DNA from 4 places in the Methylosinus sp. PW1 genome. Region 1 is predicted to be linked to each of the others. Evidence: predicted binding sites of a transcription regulator. Region 1 holds the regulator's gene; each other region holds the start of a gene.
What was found. The regulator PhoB, encoded in region 1, activates phosphate uptake and scavenging genes when phosphate is short. The targets are predictions, from matches to a motif close to TGTCATNNANCTGTCAT.
Positions count from the first base shown of each region.

Region 2: a site for PhoB is predicted at 4,291-4,307, ahead of K369_RS20065 (CorA family divalent cation transporter). Genes of this name have one in related genera too.
Region 3: a site for PhoB is predicted at 1,131-1,147, ahead of pstS (phosphate ABC transporter substrate-binding protein PstS). Genes of this name have one in related genera too.
Region 4: a site for PhoB is predicted at 2,583-2,599, ahead of K369_RS25125 (esterase-like activity of phytase family protein). Genes of this name have one in related genera too.

Region 1 is NZ_JQNK01000009.1:2,445,661-2,451,425, reverse strand. Features, by position in the region: gene pstB (phosphate ABC transporter ATP-binding protein PstB) at 1-497, shown strand, start outside; gene phoU (phosphate signaling complex protein PhoU) at 528-1,253, shown strand; gene phoB (phosphate regulon transcriptional regulator PhoB) at 1,250-1,993, shown strand; gene hpnE (hydroxysqualene dehydroxylase HpnE) at 2,155-3,399, opposite strand; gene hpnD (presqualene diphosphate synthase HpnD) at 3,396-4,259, opposite strand; gene hpnC (squalene synthase HpnC) at 4,256-5,134, opposite strand; gene K369_RS21195 (glycosyltransferase) at 5,152-5,765, opposite strand, start outside.
Region 2 is NZ_JQNK01000009.1:2,206,858-2,212,622, reverse strand. Features, by position in the region: gene K369_RS20085 (AMP-binding protein) at 1-1,090, opposite strand, end outside; gene K369_RS20080 (hypothetical protein) at 1,273-2,151, shown strand; gene purS (phosphoribosylformylglycinamidine synthase subunit PurS) at 2,269-2,505, shown strand; gene purQ (phosphoribosylformylglycinamidine synthase subunit PurQ) at 2,510-3,196, shown strand; gene K369_RS20065 (CorA family divalent cation transporter) at 3,218-4,222, opposite strand; gene K369_RS20060 (acyltransferase) at 4,334-5,551, opposite strand; gene K369_RS20055 (acyltransferase) at 5,615-5,765, opposite strand, start outside.
Region 3 is NZ_JQNK01000009.1:128,139-133,903, forward strand. Features, by position in the region: gene K369_RS09980 (DUF2155 domain-containing protein) at 1-479, opposite strand, end outside; gene K369_RS09985 (NADH:ubiquinone oxidoreductase subunit NDUFA12) at 597-1,004, opposite strand; gene pstS (phosphate ABC transporter substrate-binding protein PstS) at 1,247-2,293, shown strand; gene K369_RS09995 (FAD-dependent oxidoreductase) at 2,345-3,562, shown strand; gene K369_RS10000 (hypothetical protein) at 3,543-4,499, opposite strand; gene K369_RS10005 (SRPBCC family protein) at 4,496-5,038, opposite strand; gene K369_RS10010 (vitamin B12-dependent ribonucleotide reductase) at 5,632-5,765, shown strand, end outside.
Region 4 is NZ_JQNK01000002.1:239,606-245,370, reverse strand. Features, by position in the region: gene K369_RS01645 (ATP-binding protein) at 1-757, shown strand, start outside; gene K369_RS01640 (hypothetical protein) at 761-973, opposite strand; gene K369_RS01635 (alpha/beta hydrolase) at 1,031-1,726, opposite strand; gene K369_RS01630 (hypothetical protein) at 1,894-2,085, shown strand; gene K369_RS01625 (hypothetical protein) at 2,198-2,512, shown strand; gene K369_RS25125 (esterase-like activity of phytase family protein) at 2,644-5,139, shown strand; gene K369_RS01615 (TetR/AcrR family transcriptional regulator) at 5,162-5,765, opposite strand, start outside.

The sequences.
Region 1 (5,765 bases):
TCGGCATGGTGTTCCAGAAGCCGACGCCCTTCCCCATGTCGATCTACGACAATATAGCCTTCGGCATTCGCCTCTATGAGAAGCTCTCGCGCAGCGAGCTGGACGGGCGCGTCGAGGCGGCGCTGCGCGGCGCGGCGCTGTGGGACGAGGTGCGCGACAAGCTGAACTCGAGCGGCCTCGGCCTCTCGGGCGGCCAGCAGCAGCGCCTGTGCATCGCGCGCACCGTCGCCATTCAGCCAGAGGTGATCCTGTTCGACGAGCCCTGCTCGGCGCTGGACCCGATCTCGACCGCGAAGATCGAGGAGCTCATCGACGAAATGTCCGAGCGCTACACGATCGCCATCGTCACCCACAACATGCAGCAGGCGGCGCGCGTCTCCGATTTCACCGCCTTCATGTATCTCGGCGATCTCGTCGAATTCGGCGAGACCAATAATCTCTTCACCGCGCCGCAGAACAAGAAGACGCAGGACTATATCACCGGCCGCTTCGGCTGAGCGCGCATCGCGCACGAGGACATTGAGACCATGAGCGAACATATCGTCAGCTCCTATGACCGCGACCTCGAAGTGCTCGGCCGTCGTATCGCCGAGATGGGAGGCATCGCCGAGAAGATGCTCGCCGAAGCCATGGATGCGCTCGCCAATTTCGACATAGAGCTCGCCCATCGCGTCGTCGCCACCGATCAGCGCCTCGACGCGCTGCAACGGGAGATAGAGGAGAGCGCCATCCTCACCATCGCGCGGCGGCAGCCGCTCGCCATCGATCTGCGCGAATGCATCGCCGCCATGCGCATCGCCGCCGATCTCGAGCGCGTCGGCGATCTCGCCAAGAGCATCGCCAAGCGCACGGTGAAGATCCTCTCAGAGGCGCGCGTGCCGCGCGCCGTCATCGGCCTCAAGACGATGGCGGAAGTCGCCGCCATACAGCTGAAGGACGTGCTCGACGCCTACGCCCAGCGCGACGTCGAGCGCGCCCGCGCCGTGTGGACCAATGACAGCGAGCTCGACGCGCTGGAAGATTCGGTGTTCCGCGATCTCCTCACCTTCATGATGGAGGACCCGCGCAACATCTCCTTCTGCACGCATCTGCTCTTCTGCTCGAAGAACATAGAGCGCATCGGCGATCACACCACCAATGTCGCCGAGACGATCGTCTATCTCGTCACTGGCGAGGCGATGCCGACCGACCGCCCCAAGGGCAGATCGGCGAGCCTCCCCGCCAGCGCGGAACCGGATGAGCCCGCAAAATGAATGAAATCCGCGTCGCCGCTCCCCGCGAGGCGCCGCATGACCGAGCGCCGCGCATTCTCGTCGTCGAGGACGATGCGGCGTTGGCGCTGCTGCTCGGCTATAATCTCGAGGCCGAGGGCTTTCTCGTCGAGCATATTGAGCGCGGCGACGAGGCGGAAATCCGCCTCGCCGAATCGCAGCCCGATCTCGTCATTCTCGATTGGATGCTGCCCGGCGTCTCCGGCCTCGAGATCTGTCGGCGCCTCCGCGCGCGCGACGACACGCGCAGCATGCCGGTCATCATGCTCACTGCGCGCGGCGACGAGAACGAGCGTGTGCGCGGCCTCTCCATCGGCGCCGACGATTATGTGGTGAAGCCCTTCTCGCCGCCGGAGCTGATGGCGCGCGTCCATGCGCTGCTGCGCCGCGCGCGGCCGGAGCGCGTGGCGACGCGCCTCGTCGCCGGCGACATAGACCTCGACCGCGAGACGCGCCGCGTCAAGCGCAGCGGGCGCGAGATTCATCTCGGCCCGACGGAGTTCCGCCTGCTGGAATATCTGATGGAAAAGCCCGGCCGCGTCTTCTCGCGCGCGCAATTGCTGGACAGCGTGTGGGGCCTCTCGGCGGAGATCGACGAGCGCACCGTCGACGTGCATGTCGGCCGTCTGCGCAAGGCGATCATCCGCGGCCGCGAGAAAGACCCGATCCGCACCGTGCGCGGCACCGGCTATTCTTTCGACGAGACTTTCGGGAGGAATTGAGGGGGCATTCTCGGCGTTGTGAGCGACGCCCCCTCCCTCACCCTCCCCCGCTCGCGCGGGAGAGGGAAGGCGGCAGGCGTTACGCGAGCTCTCGATGACGCGCCGAATCTGCTCCCTCTCCCGCAAAGCGGGGGAGGGCTGGGGAGGGGGCCGCCCGGGCGTTACGAACGCCCCGCCAGCTCCGCCGCGCGATAGCCGGACCTTATCGCCCCTTCGATCGTCGCCGGAAGGCCGGTCGCCGTCCAATCGCCGGCGAGGAAGAGATTGCGCCAGCGCGTCGTCGCGTCGGGGCGGCGCTGCTGCTGCGCCGGCGTCGCGGCGAAAGTGGCGCGCTTTTCCTTCACGATCTGCCATGGCGGCAGCTCCGCCGGCAGGCCCGTCGCGGCGGCGACCTCGGCCCATATGCGCTCGGCGAGGCTCTCGCGCGGCTCGTCCATCAGCCGATCGGCGCCGCTGATCGTCACCGAGAGCCGATCCTCGAAGGCGAACAGCCATTCGGTGAGCGAGCCGATCATGCCGAGCAGAGCCGGCTGACCCGGCGGCGGCGCGATCTTGAAATGCGCATTGACGATGCCGCGGAAATCATCCGGCGCGACGAGGCCCGGAACGAGCTCCTGCGCCGCCCAGGGCGGGACGGCGAGAACGATGCGATCATTCGCGCCGATAGCGATTTTATCGTCGCCGAAATCGAGCGCTGTGGCGCGCTCGCCCGCGAACTGGATTCCCTTCAGCCGCGCGGCGAAGCGCGGCGCGGCGCCGCGCGCGGCCAGCGTCGCGAGCGCCGGCTCGATGAAAGCGGTCCCGAGCCCGCGCCGCGCAACCAGCGGACGGCAGGCGGCGCCGCCGGCGGCGAGCGTCTCGCGCAGCACGGCGGCGGCGAGCGCGGCGGAAGAATCGCGCGGCTCCGTGTTGAGCGCGGAGAGCAGCACCGGCCCCCACAGCCGCTCATAGAGCACGCCCGAGCAATTCATCGCCTCGCCGATTGTCGCGCCCTTTTTGGCGAGGAGAATGCCGATCGCGCCGAGATAATCGCCCGGCGCCGTGCCGGGCGCGCGGCGATCACGCACAAAAATCCACCAGGGCAGGCGCGAGGAATTGGGCCGCATGCGCCAGCGCGTTCCGTCACGCGTGTCTAAAAAGTCGAAGGCGCATTCCTTCAGCCCCACCAGCTCCTCCGCCGAGCCGATGCGGCGGGCGTAATCCAGCGCCGTGGAATTGCCGGAGAGCAGCAGATGATTGCCATTGTCGATGACGAGATCGAGGCTGGAATCATAATAGGAGCGGCAGCGCCCGCCCGCCATGCGCGCGGCCTCGTAGAGCGCCACGCTGCGGCCCTCGTCGGTCAGGCGAATGGCGCAGGAAAGGCCGGCGAGGCCGGCGCCGATAATATGGGTCGTTCCGCTCACGTCAGCGCGAATCTCAGCAGCGCCAGCAGGACTTTCGTCCGCGAGGCGGAGACCGGCGCGCGCGGCGGCGCGAAGCCGCGCGCCACCAGACGATCGAGAACCGAGCGATAGGCGGTCGCCATCAAATAGGGCGCCTTCACCGCGCGCTGCGGCGAGACGCGCATCAGCAGCTCCGATTCCGCATAATGCTTGCGCGCGCGCTCGGCCACCGCCGCGCAAACATCCGGCAGGCCAGGATGCGCCAGCACCGCGCCGCGCTCGAAATTCGTGACGCCGGCCGCCTCCAGCGCCTCGCGCGGGAGATAGAGCCGGCCGCGCGCCTCATCCTCGTCGAGATCGCGCAGAATATTGGTGAGCTGCAAGGCGCGGCCCATGTGATAGGCGAGCATTCGCGCCTTGGTCGGCAGCGCGCCGCCGGCGCTCTCCGCCTCATCGGCGAGGCCGAAGACACGCACCGAGAGCCGCCCCACCGCGCTCGCGACATGATCGCAATAGAGATCGAGCCGATCCCATTCCGGCGCGCGAATGTCCTCCACGACATCCATCGCCATCCCGTCTATGACCGCCTCGAAATCGGCGCGCTCGAGGCCGAAGCGGCGCACCGGCCGCGCCAGATCGGCGCAGCGCTTATGTGTGCGGCCGGCGTAGAGCGCATCGAGATCGCGCCGCCAATCGTCGAGCTGGGAGAGGCGCAAAGCGCGATCGCCCTCTTCGTCCGCAATATCGTCGACGGCGCGGCAGAAGCCGTAGATCGCATACATTGCGTCGCGCCGCTCGGGCTCGAGAATGCGCATGGCGAGATAGAAGGAGCTTTTCGCAGCGACCCGCGGCGCCTCGGGAGCGATCGTCTCCATGCTCATCGCGCGACGCTCGCAGCGGAGGCGGCGCGCGGCGATATGAGCCGGCGCAGCAGAGTGGTCCCGGCGCCGGCGAGCGCCGTGAGGAGATATTGCTGCTTGGAGGCGTGAACCTTCTCGCTCAGCGGATCGGCGACGCGCAGCCGCGCGGTGAGCGTCTCGGCGAGGCGCTGGATCGCGCCCACTTCCAAGGCGAGGCGCGTGTCGACAATGAGATCGGCGAAAGGCGCGCTCTCCTTCAGCAGCTCCTGCGTGCGCTCGGCCAGCGCGCGCAGAGTCGCGGCGAGCTGCGGCGAGGCGCGCTCGGCGGAGAGCATCTCGACGCTCGCGCCAGCGGCGGCGAGCGTGTCCTGCGGCAGATAGACGCGATCGAGATTGCGATAATCTTTCGCGCAATCCTGCAGATGATTGATGATCTGCAGCGCCGCGCAGAGGGCGTCATTGGCCGCCCATGTCCGCGCGCGATCCTCGCCATGGACGTCCAGCACGAAGCGGCCCACCGGCATGGCCGAATAGCGGCAGTAATCGATGAGATCGTCCCAGTCTCTATAGCGCAATTGCGTCACGTCGCGGCGGAAGGCGATGAGCAGATCCTGCGCATGGCGGGGCTCGAGGCCGCGCGCGGCCAGCTCGGCGCGCAGCCGCGAGGCGACGGGGATATCCTCGCCGGAGCCGAGCAGCGCCGCCTCCATGCGGTCCAGCATGGCGATCTTCTGATCGCCGGGGAGCGTCGCATGGTCGGAGATATCGTCCGCGGCGCGCACGAAATCGTAGAAGGCCAGCACGGCCGCGCGATGGCGCGGCGCGAACAGAGAGGCGACGGGGAAATTCTCGTCCTTATGGCCTTTCCCCGAAGCGGCGGCGGCGATGTCGCTCATGTGATCGCTCATCCTCCTCAGGGGGCCTGGTAGCGGCCCTTCCACGCGCCGCCGCGCCCGCGTGTGTGCCGCCAGGCGGACAATAGCGTGAACCACGTATAGCAGGCGGCGACCGCCGGCAAGGCGAAGGCGCCGAGCCGATTGCGTCCGTAGAAACGCAGAGACGGCATATAGGACTGCGCCATCAATAGATAGGCGACGAGCGCGAGATAAGCCGCCGGCTCCGGCGCCGCGAAGGCGAGAATGGGCGGCGCGAGATAGACGAGGCCCATGCCGAGAACCGCGCCGAAGAGCCGCCAGGGCGAATAGCCCAATTGCGCATAGGCCGAGCGCGTCACCATCTGCTCGATGTCGCGCAAATGCGGATAGGGCCGCAGGCTCCAGGCGTCGTCGGTGAGGCCGAGCCAGATCGGCCCCTGCTTCTTCATCAGCTTGCCGAGCGCGCAATCGTCGATCAGCGCGCCGCGGATTTGTTGCAGGCCGCCGGCCTCCTCCAGCGCCGCCGGGCGCACCAGCATCACCCCCCCGGCCGCCCCAGCGACCGGGCTTTTCGGATCGTTCACGCGCGGGAAGGGGTAGAGCATCTGGAAGAAGAAGACGAAAGCCGGCACGAACCAGCGCTCGGCGAGGC
Region 2 (5,765 bases), 240 kb from region 1:
GCCGCGAGAGGAAGGTCAGCGGCGACATGACATAGAGCGGCGCGCCGAAATGCAGGCAGCCGAGCCAGGCGCCGATCAGCCCCATATCGTGATAGAGCGGCAGCCAGCTCACAAAAGTGTCGGCCGAGCTCGCGCCGATGGCGAGGCCCATGGCGCGCACATTGGCGAGAAGATTGGCGTGGCTCAGCACCACGCCTTTGGGATCGCCCGTGCTGCCGGACGTATATTGCAGCATGGCGGTCGCGCCCGCTTCGCGCGTCGGCGGCAGCGGCGCGCCATTGGCGCCGCTGGTGAGATCGGCGACGCTGACGATCGCTTCCAAGCTCTCCACGCGCCCGCGGGCGAGGCCGGCGAGGCGCAGACCCTCCGGCGTGGTGACGAGCAGCCGCACCCCCGCATTGCGCAAAATGCCGATCTGGCGCGTGAGATGCTCCTCGATCTGCGCCATGCGCATCGGCGGATAGATCGGCACGGGAATGGCGCCGGCGTAGAGCGCGCCGAAAAAGCCGACGAAGAAATCGATTCCCGTCGGCAGCATCAGCGCGATGCGGTCGCCCGGCGCGACGTCGCGGGCGATGAGCCCCTCCGCCGCGCGCCGCGCCTCATCGGCGAGCCGCCAATAGGTGAGCGCGCCGCCGGGCGTCGCGGCGTCGCGCAGAAAGGTGAGATGCAGCCGCTCGGGATTTTGCGCGGCGTGCCAGTCCAGCGCCTCGGTCAGCGTCCTCGCCTCGAAGGCGGCGCGAATATGCGGCAGCGCCTCGGCGGGCGAAGGCTCGGCGAAGGCGGGCGGCTCGGCGCCGGAGGCCTTCGCGAGCGCCGTCAGCAGATCGCCGACCGTATCGGCGCGGCCCAGCTCCTCGAGCGGCAGAGGGGCGTGGAAGGCGCGCTCCAGCCGCATGTTCAATTCGGCGCGCGCCAGGCTGTCGACGCCGAGATCCTGCTCGAGCCGGCTGGACAGCGAAATCTCCGTCGCCGCGCCGCGCCGCGGATGCATCTCGCGGGCGAGCGAGTCGACGACGGCGAAAACCTCCCGCCGCGCCGCCTCCTGCGTGGCGCGCCGACGTCCCGGATAATTGGAGACCGCATGCATTGGGAGCTCCTCCCTCGCTGACGAGGCAGATAGAGCGAGGTCGGCGGCATTCGACTCTTTTCTGTAACCCGCCATCGACATGGGCCGCCAATAATCGCTCCGGTTGCGCTGACGTCAGCCTCGCGCAAGGCGGACGCCGGAAACTGGATACGCGTCCGACGCGCCATGGATGGTCACGAATCATGGTTTCGCCGATTTCCGCCCTCACATCCCGAGCGCCCAGCGTGCGCGCGCTGTCGCGCGTCTCGCAGGTCACGGCGAGAGCCGAGCCGGTGGAGGAGACGAGCGTCGAGACCACGACGACGGCCGCCAAGCCGCCGCCCCCGCCCGGTCCGGGCCTCCGCGACGCGCTGCCCGCCGGCTATCGCAATTTCGCCATGCCGCTCGGCGCCGAAGCCGACGAGCCGCTCGCCGGCGAGGATGCGCCCTTGCGGTCGGCCTATGGGCCGAGCGCGGCGGCGCTCTCCGGCCTGCCGCGCCTCATCGGCGAGCGCATTCCGCTGCGCATCGTCATTCGCGAGGCGCAGACCGCCTTGCGCGCGGCGGCGGAGGCGCGCGGCGAGACGGTCCGAGAATTCCTCGACGCCGCCGACACCGTTCCGCGCGCGCGCCTGCCCTCGCGCAATTCAGCCGAGGCCGCGCCGACGATTCGCGCCGCGCTTCTGGTCCGCGACGGCGAGCGGGACACGGCGACCATCGATCTCTATGTGACCAAGACCGGGCCGGGCGCCTTCGAGGCCGCCGCCTATGACCGCGATTTCGCCTCGCCCTCCGGCGGCTTTCCCTATGCCACGCCTCCGCTCTTCATCGATCGCATCAATTTCGATCCCGCCTATCAGGCCGTGGTCGCGGCCGTCGCCAGCCCGCCGCGCCGGCGAAGCGCCGCGAGCGGCGGCGGGGCGTCGCCGGTCGGCTCTATCGTCGTTACCTCAGTGATCGGCGTCGCGACCTTCGTCGCTGTCATGCTGACGCTCGCCGCCGGCCAGCCGGTGTTCGCCGCCACGATCGCGCTGCTCGGCGCCATGGGCTTCGTCTACACGCTGCGCTCGCGCTCGGCCTGAAGCGTCGTAGCGAAATTCTCTCGGCCAGAAATTCTCTCCCCCAGAAATCTTGCGCTCCGGCGCGTCCCCCGCTAACCCTGCGGCCAGCCTCCGAAGCCCAAACAGGGAAGCCGCCGCATGAAAGCCCGCGTCATCGTCACCTTGAAGAACGGCGTGCTCGATCCGCAGGGCAAAGCCATTGAAGGCGCGCTGGCCTCGCTCGGCGTCGAGGGCGTCGGCGGCGTGCGGCAGGGCAAGGTGTTCGACATAGAGCTCGAGGGCTCCGACCGCGCCCTCGCCGAGGCGCGGCTGCGGACCGCCTGCGAGAAGCTGCTCGCCAACACCGTCATCGAGAATTTCCAGATCGAGATCTGATCCAATGAAAGCCGCCGTCCTCGTCTTTCCCGGCTCCAATCGCGAAGGCGATATGGCGCGCGCGCTCGCCCAAGCCACCGGCCACGAGCCCGCAATGGTGTGGCATTCGCAGACCGAGCTGCCCGCAGGCACCGATCTCGTCGTGCTGCCGGGCGGCTTCTCCTATGGCGATTATCTGCGCTGCGGCGCCATCGCCGGCCGCGCCGCCATTATGGACGCGGTGCGCGCCCATGCCGCGCGCGGCGGCCTGACGCTCGGCGTCTGCAACGGCTTTCAGATTTTGTGCGAGGGCGGGCTGCTGCCGGGCGTGCTGATGCGCAACGCCAATCTGCGCTTCGTCTGCCGCATGCAGCATTTGCGCGTCGAGCGCGCCGACACGGCCTTCACCAGCCATTATCGGCAGGGCCAGACGATCGAGGTCGCCATCGCCCATGGCGAGGGCAATTACGAGGCCGATGACGAGACGATCGCCCGGCTCGAGGGCGAGGGGCTGGTCGCCTTCCGCTATTGCGATTCGCTCGGCCGCATCGGCGGCGAGGCCAATCCCAACGGCTCGCGCAACGACATCGCCGGAATCTTCTCCGAGCGCCGCAATGTGCTCGGCCTGATGCCGCATCCGGAAAATCTCATCGATCCGCTGGTCGGCGGAATCGACGGCCGCGGATTATTCGAGAGCTTAGCTGCGGCGTGAGGCTGAACGGCGCGCGCTCCGTTATCCCTCGCGGCGCTTGATCCACATCAGCGCGAAAAAGGCCGCCGCGGCCGAGGCGATGCAGAGCGCCGCCGCATAGAGCGTCCCCTGCTCATTATCGGCGAAGAACAGATTCTTCGTGTTCATGCCGAATATGCCGGAGACGAGAGTCGGCGGCATGAGCAGAGTGCCGAGAATAGTCAGCACATAGAGCTGGCGATTGGTCTCCGCCGTGAAATTGGAGACGATCTCGTCCTGCAGCAGCCGCGCGCGCTCCTCCACCGCCTGCAGCTCCTGCTGCAGCGAATCGAAACGCTGCGTCAGCCGCCGCAGCGCCGCATGGATCGGCGGCGTGACGCGCGGCGAGAAAGCCGTGCGGGAAAAAACGCGCTGACCATCGGCGAGCTCGCGCCGCAGCCGGATCGTCTGGCGACGCAGCGCGCCGAGATCGCGGCGATCGTCATGCGTCTCGTCGTCCAGCACGCGATCCTCGATCTTGTTGAATTTGGCGAGAAGCTTCTCGAGGCCGGTGTCCATGGAGACGAGGCTGCGCGTCACCAGCGCCTCGAAGAGATCGAGCGGCGTTGGCAGCCGCTGGCCCTCCAACGCGGCCTGCCGAATGGCGGCCGTCGACTCGACGGCGTAGCGGCGGGCGGTGACGATGCAGCGCTCGGTGACGACGACTCGCAGCGGACGCAGCACATCTTCCTCACGCTCGAGATCGCGGCCGTAATCGGCGATCACGCCCCACAGCGCCTGCTCGTCGGCGTCCAGCCGCTGATGGCTGTCCTGATCTATGAGCAGGGCGCGCGCCTCCGCCGGCATTTGCTGGCGACCGGCGACCCAATCGCGATAGCGCAGATCGGCGACATTGAGGTGGACCCAGAAATAGCCGTCGGCGTCCGTATCGAGCCGTGAGGCGTCGTGGTCGGCGACGAGCGTCGCCGCGCCGTCCGCATCGAAGCGCATGACCCAGAGAAAGGGCGAATCGCCCACGATCGCGCCGGCCGGCGGCAACGTCTTCATTTTCGTGCGTCCCCGCGAGCGCGCGCCTTCGGCGGCCCGTCTAGGGTCCTCGCCATTAGAGGAGGGATGCGACGGTTCGTCGACAGAGGGCGGCACGGATGACCTTCAGGCTCATGCGTCGGCTTTTTGCGGCTCGCGCTTCAGCTCCTCGATCGGCTGCGGGAACCGCCGGCGCCGACGCTCCTCCGCCGCCTCGAAGGCATTGCGCAGCGCGCGCCGCAGGGCGTTGGTGTGCGCCTCGGTGACGCGCGAGAAGAGGAAGCCGAAGACGACCGCCGCCGTCATTACCGCCGCCATCACCAGCCAATGGACGGGCGTCGCCAGCTCGCGCGCCCATAGCGCGCCGAAATGCCGATCGGCCAGGGCGCGCGCCAGAATCAGCACGGGCATGTGGACGCTGTAGAGCGAAAAGGAGAAATCGGCGAGCCGCCGATGCAGCTGCGGCTGGAACAGCGCCCAGCCCTGCTGCGGCCCGAAGCGCAGCGTCACCACGAGATTGAGGAAGAGAACGGCCGACAATGTATCGGCGAGATCGGCGAGATAGGGATAAGCCTCGAGATTGGGGCCGCGCACCAATAGGCGGATCGGGATGACGGCCGCGACATAGAGCGCGAGCGCGATCCAGCGCGACTGAACCAGCGGGCGCCGCGCCAGAGTCGCCAGCGCGCCGAGGCCCCAGAGCAGATAGCCGAAACGAAACCAGCCGCCGGAAGGAATCGACATCACGATGAGAATGGCGAGGCCGAGCGCGAAGCCGATGGCGCGCGCCCGCAGCGAATAGGCGCGGGCGAAGGGCAGCAGCAGCAGCGGGAAGGAGATGTAATACCAGAACTCGCAGGCGAGCGACCAGAGCGGCCCATTGGTGCCGAAGAAATCGCAATAGATCGCCGAGAGATTGGCCAATGAGCCGAGGAAGAGATCGGCGCGATAATGGTCCTTGAACACCGGCCAGTCATAGACGCCGCTGTCGCCGAGCCAGCCGCGCCCGATCCAATCCACCGCCACTGTGACGAGCAGCGCCGGCGCGAGGACGATATAGATGCGCGCGAAGCGATGGATGAGATAATCGCGCAGGAAGGGCTTGTCCTTGCGCAATTGCGCCAGCACCGCGCCGCCGACGAGATAGCCCGAGATCGCGAAGAAGCCGACGACGGCCTGATGTCCGAGCTCGAAGCTGACGAAGAACCACCAGGCGTAGACGCTCGCCGCATGGGGCGCGCTCATTATGTCGGCGAGATTGACGAACATATTGGTGGAATGGACGGCGAGCACGAGCAGCGCGCCCACCCAACGGCATGCCTCGATGAATTGCGACAAAAGGACCGGCATGTGTCTCCGACGGCTTTGGAGCGAGCGGGTCGCCCCAAATGAAAAAAGCAGGACAGGGCCGAGTTATAGCCCCTCGGCTCGACCTTGGCCAACCCAGCGGGCGCGCTCGCCGAGCCGCGCGCGCCGGTCCAGCGCGGCGACAGCGGCGTGCAGAAGCCGCCGCAGCGCCGGCGTATGCGCCTCGGTCAGACGCGAGAAGACGAAGGCCGTCGCG
Region 3 (5,765 bases), 2.3 Mb from region 1:
ACCTTGCGAGAGCGGGAGCGCTTCTTCTCCGGCGCGGGGGCTGCGGGGGCCGCCGCCGCAGGATCGACCGCCGGCGCCTGGACGATTTCCTTGCCGCCGCGGCAATCGACCAGCCAAACGTCATAGACCGGGTGCTCGACGCCATGCAGGCCCGGACTCGCGGCGAACATCCAGCCGGAGAAAATCCGCTTGGCGTCGTTCTTCCCCGTGTCCTGCTCGTCGACCTCGACGAAGCTCGTCGTCTGCGGCGCCTCGGTTTGCGGGCGCGTGTTGCAGACGCGCGGCGTCACCTGAAGCGAGCCGAATTGCACGGTCTCGTCTATGGCGACGTCGAAATTGATGATTCGGCCCGTGGTCTTGTCGAGCCCGGCGAAAATGGCGGTGGGATTGCGGATGGGATCGGCGGCCGCCGCGCCGAGGCCGACGAGCAAGGCGGCCCCAGAAAGAGCGAAACGCAGGCGGAAGCAGCGGGAGATCATATCGGCTCTCGTTTCCGATCTCTGGCTCGGGCTGGCCGCCCGCGCCTCATGCGCCGTCGTTGAATAGGAAGAGCGTGGCGGATCGATGGTCGCGGACCACGCCGCGACCGCCTCGCCTCAAGCCTCGGGGGACCAGGCCTGATAGTCGCCGCCGGCGGGAGCGCGGCGGCCCTCGGCCAGGATCGAGCCCGGCGGGTGATAGGCGGCGGAGGTGCCGGTCAGATTGGGGCGATAGGTCAGCTCCCATTCCTTCGGCTCGTATTTCTCCTGCGTCGGCGGCGTGTCGACCGTGTGGTGCAGCCAGCCATACCAGCCGGGCGGCGTCGCCGAGCCCTCGGCATAGCCCTTATAGATGACCCAGCGGCGCTCGAAGCCGAGCGCCTTGTCCTTCTTGCCGCCGCGACGGCGGTAATAGACGTTGCCGAACTCATCCGTCCCGACGCGCTCGCCATAGAGCAGCGTCCACAGGCCCGTGCTGAGCGTCGCCCGGTTCCACCAGGTGAAGAAGCGAATGATGTAGGACATGTCGGAAGCGTCCAAGAAAGTTTGCGTGGCCCCTTATTGCGTCAAGACAGCGCAATGTCCAGTCGGGCGCGCCACTCCCGCGTCATGAGCTTTGCTTTTGGCGCGAAGTCGTGGAAAAGGAGGCATGTGACAGAAAGACGACAGCCGCCGCGCCGCCAAGGCGCGCCGCAGAGAGCTGAAAACCATTGGGCTACAGCTCTCGCGGACAAGAGCGCCGCGTCGAAATTCCAGGGAAAGGCCGCATGATTTCCAAAGCCTCGAGGCTCATTCTTCACGCCGCTCTGGCGGCGATCCTTTCCGTGGGGAGCGCCCGCGCCCTCGATATTTCCGGCGCCGGCGCGACTTTTCCCCTGCCCATCTACGCCAAATGGGCGCAGAGCTATTCGAAAGAGACGGGCAATCGCGTCAATTATCAATCGATCGGCTCGGGCGGCGGCATCCGCCAGATCAAGGCGCGGACGGTGACTTTCGGCGCCTCGGACCAGCCGCTGACCGCCAAAGAGCTCGACGCCGCCGGGCTCATCCAATGGCCGCAGGTTGTCGGCGGCGTCACGCCCGTCGTCAATCTGGACGGCGTCGCCTCCGCTGAGCTGGTCCTCGACGGCGCGACTCTCGCGCGCATTTTTCTCGGCGAGATCAAGCTCTGGAACGATCCGGCGATCCGCGCGCTGAACCCGAAGATCGCGCTTCCGGCGACGTCGATCGTCGTCGTCCACCGCTCCGACGGCTCGGGCACGACCTTCTGCTTCACCGATTATCTCTCCCGCGTCTCCGCCGATTGGAAAGAGAAGGTGGGCGAGAACGTCGCCGTGGAATGGCCGCTCGGCCTCGGCGCCAAGGGCAATGAGGGCGTCGCCAATAATGTCGCCAACTCCAAAGGCGCGATCGGCTATGTCGAATACGCCTACGCAAAGCAGAACAAGCTCGCCGCCGTCAGCCTGGTCAATCGCGACGGCAAGATCGTTGCGCCGGGCAAGGAGAGCTTCGAGGCCGCCGCCGCCAATGCCGATTGGGCCGGCGCGCCGGGCTTTTTCCATCTGCTGACCGAGCAGCCGGGCGCCGCCTCCTGGCCGATCGCGGCGGCGACCTTCATTCTGCTGCCCAAGCAGCCGCAGGACGCCGCGGCGGCGCTGGAAGCGCTGAAATTCTTCGACTGGGCCTTCTCGAAAGGCGCGGCGGCGGCGCAGGAGCTGGATTTCGAGCCCATGCCCGCCTCTGTGGTCACGCTGATCCGCAAGAGCTGGGCGGCCAATGTGAAGGATGCGAATGGAAAACCGCTGCTGAACTGACCATAAAGATCGGCAGCGGCCGCACACGGCCGATTCGCACAGGAGCGGCCGATGACGCAGACGATCTCCACGAGATGCTGCGTGGTCGGCGGCGGCCCGGCGGGGCTGATGGCGGGTTTTCTGCTCGCTCGCGCCGGCGTCGAGACCATCGTCCTCGAAAAGCACGCCGATTTCCTGCGCGACTTCCGCGGCGACACGATCCACCCTTCGACGCTTCAGCTGATGTTCGAGCTCGGCCTGCTCGAGGATTTTCTGAAGCTGCCGCATCGCAAGGCGTTTCAGGTCTCGGCGGATCTGGGGGAGCGAAAATTCGTCGTCGCCGATTTCCGCAGCCTGCCGACCTTGTGCAAATTCGTCGCCTTCATGCCGCAATGGGATTTTCTCGACTTCATCGCCGGCGAGGCGAAGAAGCTGCCGAATTTCCGCCTGCTGATGAAGACCGCCGCAGAGAGCGTGATCGAGGAGAACGGCCGCATCGTCGGCCTGCGCGCCGAGGGGCCGGAGGGGCCGCTCGAGATCCGGGCCGATCTCACCATCGCCGCGGATGGGCGGACCTCGCGAATGCGCGAATCGGCGGGCCTCGCGGTGGAGGATTTCGGCGCGCCCATGGATGTGCTGTGGCTGGAACTGCGGCGCAAGGCGGATGACCCCGACGAGACCTTCGGCCGCATCGCGCCGGGCCGCATGGTGGCGATGATCGAGCGCGGCTCCTATTGGCAGATCGGCTATGTGATTCCCAAAGGCGGCGCGCAGGCGCTGCGGAGCCGGCCGATCGACGCGTTTCGCCGCGCCCTCGCCGACAGCGTTCCCTTTCTCGAGGATCGCGTCGAGGATTTGCGCGATTGGGAGGATGTGAATCTGCTGACCGTGCAGGTCGATCGGCTGAAGAATTGGAGCCGGCCGGGCCTGCTCTGCATCGGCGACGCGGCCCATGCGATGTCGCCGATCGGCGGCGTCGGAATCAATCTGGCGATTCAGGACGCTGTGGCGACCGCCAATCTGCTGGCCGAAAAGCTGCGGGACGGGACGCTGCGCGACGAGGACGTCGGCGCCGTGCAGAAGCGCCGCGAGTTTCCCGCACGAGTGACGCAGCGGCTGCAGCTCTTCCTTCAGAACCGCGTGATCCGCAATGTGCTCGCGGCGGACAAGCCTTTCGAGCCGCCATTGGCGCTGCGGCTTCTGGACGTCTTCCCGGTGCTACGGCAGATTCCGGCGCGGCTGATCGGCCTCGGCGTGCGGCCGGAGCATGTCAATTCATCGCGCGGATAAAAGCCCCGAAGGCGCGCGGCCCGTCGCCGGTCTTGGCCTTGGCGATCACTTTCAGGCTGTCGGCGGCGATCGACCAGAACTCATTGGTGAACCAATTGGCGACATAGACGGTCTTGCCGTCGCGGCTCGCGCCTATGCCTTCTGGATATTCGCCGACCTTCACCTGCGCCACCGGCGCGAATGTCGAGAGATCGAAGACGCTGACCGATTCGGCATATTGGTCGGTGACGAAGCCCCTGCCCTGCGCCAGCGCCACGCAATAGGGCCGCTTGCCGACCTTCACCGTGGCGATGACGCGCCGGCTCGAAAGATCGATGACGCTGACGTCGTCCGATTCGACATTGGCCGTGTAGGCGCGCTCGCCCTTGGCGTCGATGGTGATGCCGAAAGGATGGCGGCCGACATCGAGCTCGCCGAGCTTCTCGAAGGACGCCGCATCGACGAAGGCGATTTTATTGGCGTCGCGAATCGCCACGAGGATCGTCTTGCCATCCGGCGTCACTGCGACACCGGAGGGTGTGACGCCGACCTGCGCCGTGGCGACGACGCCGGCTTCCGGATCGACCGCAAAGAGCCGCTGCTCATACATGTCGGCGACATAGACGCGCTTGCCGTCCGGCGCGACGGCGAGGCCGAGCGGACCGCCCTCCAGCGGGATCTTGCGCAGGACGCGACGCTCGCGCGTGTCGACGACGGAGAGATATTTGCCTTCAGGGCTCGTCACATAGGCGCGCGCGCCATCCGCCGAAACGGCGACGCCGGCCGGCTTGCCGCCGATCGGCAGAGTCGCGACGGGCGCCATGGTCGAAAGATCGACGATGGTGAGATCGCCGCTGCCCTGATTGGTGACGAAAGCCTCGTCCGCCCCCGCGGGCGAAGCGAGAGCGAGCCCGAGAAGGGCGGCGCGCGCCGCCCTGCCCCAGGATGCAGAGATCACTTGCCTTCGACCTTGGCCTTCAGCGAGGCGAGGCCGGCCTTGTAGAGATCGGTGATCGCCTTGAGCGCCGCCTCGTCGGAGAGTTCCGGCGGCGGATCATTGTTGGGGAAGCCGCGATAGAAGGCGCCGCGCCATTCGACGACGCTCTTGTCGCCCTGCGGCTTCACCGTCAGCGTCGAGGAATAATTGTTCACCGGCAGGATCTTCACATCGACCTTCTCGATGCGATAGGCGAGCGAGAAGTCCTTGGCGTCATATTTGGTGAGCGCCTCATCGATCTCGCCGCCATTCTTCAGCGTGATATGGCGCGTGGCCTTCTCCGCATTGCCGCCCGTTCCTTCCGTCTTGGCGACGGGGGGCAGCCAGCTCAAATCCTGGAAATTGCCGACGATTTCCCAGACCTTCTCGGCCGGAGCCGCGATCTCGATCGTCTCCGTCACCTTCTGGCGCGAGGGGCCGTGGGCGAGCGCGGCCGACGAGGCGAGAGCCGCGAGCGACAAGGCGGCCAGGAACCCCCGGCGCGCGACGACGAATGACATGACTACCTCCTGAAGGGCATTTAGGCGCCTATTGCCCCGGCGCCGCCGGCGCGCAACTAACTCCTCCGCGCCCTGCGGCGTCAAGACTCCCGATCTCTGCGGGCGGAAAATCCCGCTGCGCTGCGGCAAAGTTCCTGAAGCTTTCGTCGCAGAAATGAGGCGCCGCTCCTCGGGCCTGCTCGAGAATCGCGCTTTCGAGGCCCTTACGTAAAGTGCGGCTCACGTCGAGCCCGCTGTCCAGAGCGCGACTCGGCTTTCCCCATTATCCACGGTATTTTGCAAGATATTGTCCAATTATTTATTCCTCACACTATATCTTGACGCCGTCGGAAGAGTGACGCACTGTGCGGGTGTCTCATGACGCAGCGGCGGATGAACGAAAAAGCTGTTTCTCGCGCGCCCCCGGCGGGCGGCGCGACGCTTTTCGGCAGCCAAAGCTGCGGCTCGTCGCAGCGGCTTTCCGCCGCGCCGCGGCCCGACCCCCGTATCTGCGTTTCCTGCCGACGTAGAGTCCCTTCCAGAACGAGCTTGTCGCGACCGATCCATCGGCCGCGATCGATTCACCGCGCGCATTTTTCGAGGATCGAAATACGATGAAGATCGAGCGACGCCACACGACAGCCGGCCAGTCTCCTTATGCGGATATCGAGTTTCGCGCGGCGCGTAGCGAGATCCGCAACCCCGACGGCTCGGTCGTGTTCTCGCTCGAGAATATCGACGCGCCGGC
Region 4 (5,765 bases), on a different contig from region 1:
CCCGATTCTGCGCCTCGCCCGCGCGGCGGAGGAGTTCGGCAAGGGCCGCGAGGTCGCCTTCAGCCCGCGCGGCGCGCGCGAGGTGCGGCAGGCCGGCGCCGCCTTTTTGGAGATGAAGCGCCGAGTCGAGCGCGCCATGGAGCAGCGCACGACCATGCTCAATGGCGTGTCGCATGATCTGCGCACCATCATCACGCGCTTCAAGCTGTCGCTCGCCCTCATCGGCGAGACCGCGGAGACCAATGAGCTGAAGAAAGACGTCGACGAGATGGAGCGCATGGTGGAGGCCTATCTCGCCTTCGCGCGCGGCGACGGCGGCGAGGCGACGGCGGAGACCGATGTGACCGCCATTCTGGACGAGCTGAAGACCGACACGGAGCGGCGCGGCCTTCGGGCCGAGACGAGCTTTTCCGGCCGCAGGCAGGTCGCCGTGCGCCCGGCCGCCTTCCGCCGCTGCCTCGCCAATCTCGTCGGCAACGCCCAGCGCTATGCGAAAAACATATCGCTCACGGCCGTCAACGACGGCCATATGCTGACCATCCACATAGACGACGACGGCCCGGGCATTCCGGTCGAGCGGCGAGAAGACGCTTTCCGCCCCTTCTACCGGCTGGACGAGTCGCGCAATCAGGACGAGAGCCATTCGGGTCTCGGCCTCGCCATAGCGCGCGACATCATGCGCTCGCATGGCGGCGAGGTGACGCTCGAGGGCTCGCCGCTCGGCGGCTTGCGCGCGACCGTCACCTTGCCGGTGTGACGCTCAGCCCTCCGCCGGACAGGGGATTTCCTTCGTCACGCCTTCCAGAAAGGCCTTCATGCCGCAATTGGCGCGCAGGGGGCTCGGCTTCTGATTGCCTTCCCAAGTGAGGAAGGTAACGATCCCGCGCGGATTGATGGCGATCACCTTGTATCGCTCCGGTCCGCGGGTCGCATAGCATTTGCCTTCTTTTATGTCCTCGGCGGTCAGGGCCATGTTCTGATCTCCTTTCGCAATGTGCCTGACCTCGTCCCGCAAGAGCCGTGCCGAGCCTCAATGCGCGTGATCGTGATCGTCGTGATCGTGGTCATGATCGTGATCGTCCTCATGCGCCGCGCTCTTCTTGTGCACGACATGCTCGGTGAGGAAATCGCCGGCCGCGATCACCCCGTCATCGTCCATCGCATGATCGAGGCCCTTGCGCGTCATCGACAAGACCTTGGCTCCCTGCCCCGTCAGCGCGGCCTTTGTCTCACGCACGGCGGCGAGCGGCGAGATCGCGTCGGCGTCGCCATGGATCAGCAGCACGGGCGGCGCGCCATCGGGGCCGATAGAAGGCGCCGCGCCATAAGGACCGCCGGCGAAGGCCACCACCGCCGCCGCCGGCCCCGGCCGCGCGACACCGGCGAGCAGCGCAAGAGTCGCCCCCTGTGAGAAGCCGACCAGCGCCAGATGCGAGGCCGGCAGCCGGCGCTTCGCCAGCGCCGCCTCGAGAAAGCGCTCCAGCGCCGCCAGTCCTTTGGCGAGCCCATCCGGGTCAGTGGCGTCGAACCAACGCTTCACACCATCGACGCTGGCGGGCGCCTCGGCGGAGAGGAACTCGGCCTTGGGCATGGTCGGCGCCCAATTGAGCGCGTGATCGACCATGGTCTGCCCGTCGGCGCCCTCCCCATGCAGCATCACGACGAGAAAAGCGGGCTTGCCGCAGGAGAGAGCGGCCAGCGCCGGCCCTTCCACAATATCGGTCATGGGGTGCGTCCTCCGTGCGCCGGCGCCCCGCCGGCCCTAGAGCGCGGTTCAATAAGCATGCCGCCGAAAGTCTCGTCATATGGCGCCCAATCTGCTTCTCCACGCTCGCGCCGGAGACGGACCGGCGCACCGTGAGAACAAATGCAGCAAAGCAACAGGAGGACCGCGTGGCGGACTACAAAGTAACGGTCGAGGAGCAGGCCGACGGAAAATGGGCCTGCTTCCTGCACGTTCCGGGCGAGGAGCCGTATAATCTCGGCAAATCCTTCAAGAACGAGGACCGCGCCGAGGCGTGGCTCACCGTCGGCGAAGCGACGACCGCGATCGACATGGCGGTGGCCAAGCTCACCAAGAAGTGAGCCTGCGGGGAGGGCCGCGATGTGCGCCTGTCGGCTATCCGACAGGCGATCCCGGCCCTTCGTCCATTTTGTCCCGCGCCGCCGAAGCCGCGCGCAGCAAGGAGCGAAAAAAATGGCCGTTGATTTGAAGGGCGATTGGACTGACGCCGACATTGCGAAGCTCATCGGCTCGGTCGTCGACGACCGCGACTGGCGCCTCGAGGTCAGCACGGACGGAATCGCCTCGCTCGCCGACAAGACGGCGCATCCGACCGACGACGCCTATGACAACACGCTCCACTGCTTCCTCGAGACATGGATGCAGGGAACGGATTTCGTCGGTCCCTCGGCCGCCGGCGACAAGGATCTCGTCGGCAAGATCGCCAAGGCGCTGCGCGAGAACTACCCGACGCTCAAGGGCCTGAAATTCGTCTACGTCTCCTTGTGACGCTCGCGCATCGTGGCGCAAAGGCCACAGCGTGAAAAAGTTTCCGTCCTGTTAGCGATCGTGGCCAGACTGTCACGGAATCGTTAACAGGCGGCCATAGACCTCCGGCCAAGCTAAAGCCGGGGGATAAAATGCCTTTTCGTAACTGGTTGCTAGCGTCCATCTCGACGCTCGCGCTTCACGGCGCCGCAATGGCGCAGACCTATCGCACGCCCAATGTCGTCGCCAATGACGGCCCCTCCTCCATCAGCCTCGGCGGCGTGACCTTCACCAATCAAGGCCTCGCCGGAACCGGACGTCTTCCGGCGGGGACGATCGACTTCCTCGGCGACACGCTCGGCTCCTTCTCGAGCCTCGCCATCGACCCTTATTCCTGGCGGCGCAGCGGCTCGACTTTCGTCGCGACCATGCTCGCCCTGCCCGACCGCGGATTGAACGATCCGGCCAATGGCGTCTTCTCCGACTATGCGGGTCGGCTGCTGCGCTTCAATATCGCCTTCTCGCCCTATTCGGGCGCGAATCTCCCCGCCTCGACCAGCTCGCAGAATCAGGTGCAGATAACGCCCGACGGCGGCGTTCTGCTGCGCGACAATCAGGGCAAGACATTCACCGGCGCCGATTCTGGGACGGGAGCCGTCAATCTCTTCGGTCGCCTCACGCCGAGCCCTTCCGCCGGCTCGATCGGCGCCGGCAAGCTATCGCTCGACGCCGAGGGGCTGGCCTTCAAGACCGACCGCAGCTTCTACGTCAGCGACGAATACGGCCCATCGATCTTTTATTTCGACGCCAAGGGCAATCTCGTCGGCTCGGTCGGAGTTCCGTCGGCGCTGCTGCCGCGGACCAATGGCGCGATCGACTTCAACTCGCTCAATGCGCCGCAGACGGGACGCCGCAACAATCAAGGCCTCGAGGCGGTCTCGGTCAGCCCGGACGGCAACCGGCTTTTCGCGATCCTGCAGAGCGCGACGATGCAGGATCAGGCCTCCGGACAGCAGACGCGCAACAATACGCGCATCCTCGTCTATGACATCTCGCTCAATCCGACGCCGTCGGCGCCGGTCGAATCCTATGTGCTCCAGCTGCCGACCTACAGGCTGAACGGCGATGGCGGCGCGGCGAACCGCACTGCGGCGCAGAGCGAGATGGTGGCGCTCAACGACAAGCAGTTCCTGGTGCTGGCGCGCGACGGAATCGGCCAAGGCTCGGCGGGCGGCAATCCGATCATGGTCAAATCCATCTATCTCGTCGATATCGGCAATGCGACCAATGTCGCCGGCACGACCGCCGATACGGCGGCCGGCGGCCAGGTCGCGCCCAATGGCGTGCTGAATCCGGCGATCACGCCGGCGCAATCTGTCGAGCTCGTGAACATGCTCAACACGACGCAGCTCGCCCGCTTCGGCCTCAATCTGAACAATGGCGCGCCCGGCCAGTCGGCGCAATCGCAGCTCACTCTGTCAGAGAAATGGGAGGGCATGGCGCTCGTCCCGACGCTCGTCGAGGGCCGGCCGAACGACTTCTACCTCTTCGTCTCCAACGACAATGATTTCACCACGACCAATGGCGTGATGCAGGGACAGAGCTATAACTCCGGCCAGAACAACGACAATATGGTCCTGGTCTATCGGCTCACTCTGCCGACCGCCGTCGATCCGCTGTTCCTCAAATCCATGCGCGACACGGCGCCTCAGGTGCTCGGCCGCATCGACGCGGGCGCGCTCGGACTCGCCTCCAGCGCCGCCGCGCCGGTCATCGCGCAGCTGCAATCGATTCGACGCGCGCAGAGCGGCGTCTTCGCGGCGCAGGGCCTCTCGACCTGGCTCGGCGGCAATGTCGATTTCGGTCCCACTGTGTCGCAGCCGGGGCTCGACGGCGACCGCACGCTCTATGGCGGCTCCTTCGGCGTCGATTATGGCTGGAAGGAAATTCGCGTGGGCGTCGCGGCGACGGTGCGCGCAGGCCAATATGGCGGTGGCGCGCTCGGCTATTACGACATTGCGCCGACCGTCTCGCCGAGCGTCTACGCCGGCTATTTCGGCGATCTCTTCTATCTGCACGGAACGGCGACCTTCTCGCCGGATGTCGGCTTCTCCGACATTCGGCGCCTGGGCGCCTATGGCCTCACCGGCGTCGGCCGCACCAGCGTCGACTCCTTTGCGTTCGGCGGCGAGATCGGCGCGAAGCTGAAGCTCGACGCCTTCCAATTCACGCCCTTCTTCGGCGTGACGCAGACCCATGCGACCATTCGCGGCTATACGGAGAGCGGCGCGGCCGGCGGCAATGTCGTCTATCCGGAGCACTCGACCTATGCGACGACGCTGCGCTTTGGCGGCGAGGTCTCGGCCTCTTTCCTCGGCGTCAATCCTTGGGTGCGGGTCGCCTATAATGAGATGCTCGACCGCGATCCCAGGCGCGTGAACGTCAGTCTCGCCGGCGTGCTCAGCCAAATGGCGACGCAGACGATCCTCATTCCGACCTATGATCGCAACTCCGTCACGGTCGGCGTCGGCGCGCAGGGCGATCTCGCGCCGAATATCGGCTGGCGCGTCGGCTATGACGCCGATGTCGCGACTCGCAACGGGGCCGTCGCCCATTCGGTGACGACGGCCGTGCGCATAGGCTTTTGATGAAAGCGGGACGACGCCGCCGTCAAGCGGTGGCGTCGTCCGGATGCCGGCGGCCTTCGCCTTGGTGATGGCCCTCGGCGTGAGGATGGTCTTCGGCGTGGTGATGCCGGCGACGCGCCTCCTCATAATCTTCCTCGAACTCGTCGTCGCGGTCGCGCGCATGATGGCGGTGACGACGGCGGCCGGTCATTCCGCGGAACACCGCCCGCGCCAGACCGCGCAGCGGCGAGGTCAAGCGGCTCACATCCTCGATCCGCTCGATCACCGCCTCGCTGCGCGAGAGCTCACGGTCGAGCGCGGCCTTGGTGCGGCACAGCTCGACGTCGCGATCGTCGAACCAGGTCCCGAGCACGCGCCACCAGGCGATGGCGAGGCCCTGCAGCTTCAACGCGCCGAGCGCGCCTTCGCTGTCTATGTCGGCGGCCTCCAGCATGAAGCGCATGGAATTGACCGTCTCGCGATTGAGCGCGGCCGCCGCCAGCGGATCGGTCGAGGCCCATTGCGACACCGATTCCAGCGCATTGCGATAGGGCTCCAGCGCCTCGAGACGGCGCAGCAGCACCTCATAGAGCCGCTCCTTGGCGGGCTCCGAGGCGTAGCGGCCGGAAAAATCCTCCAGCACCTGC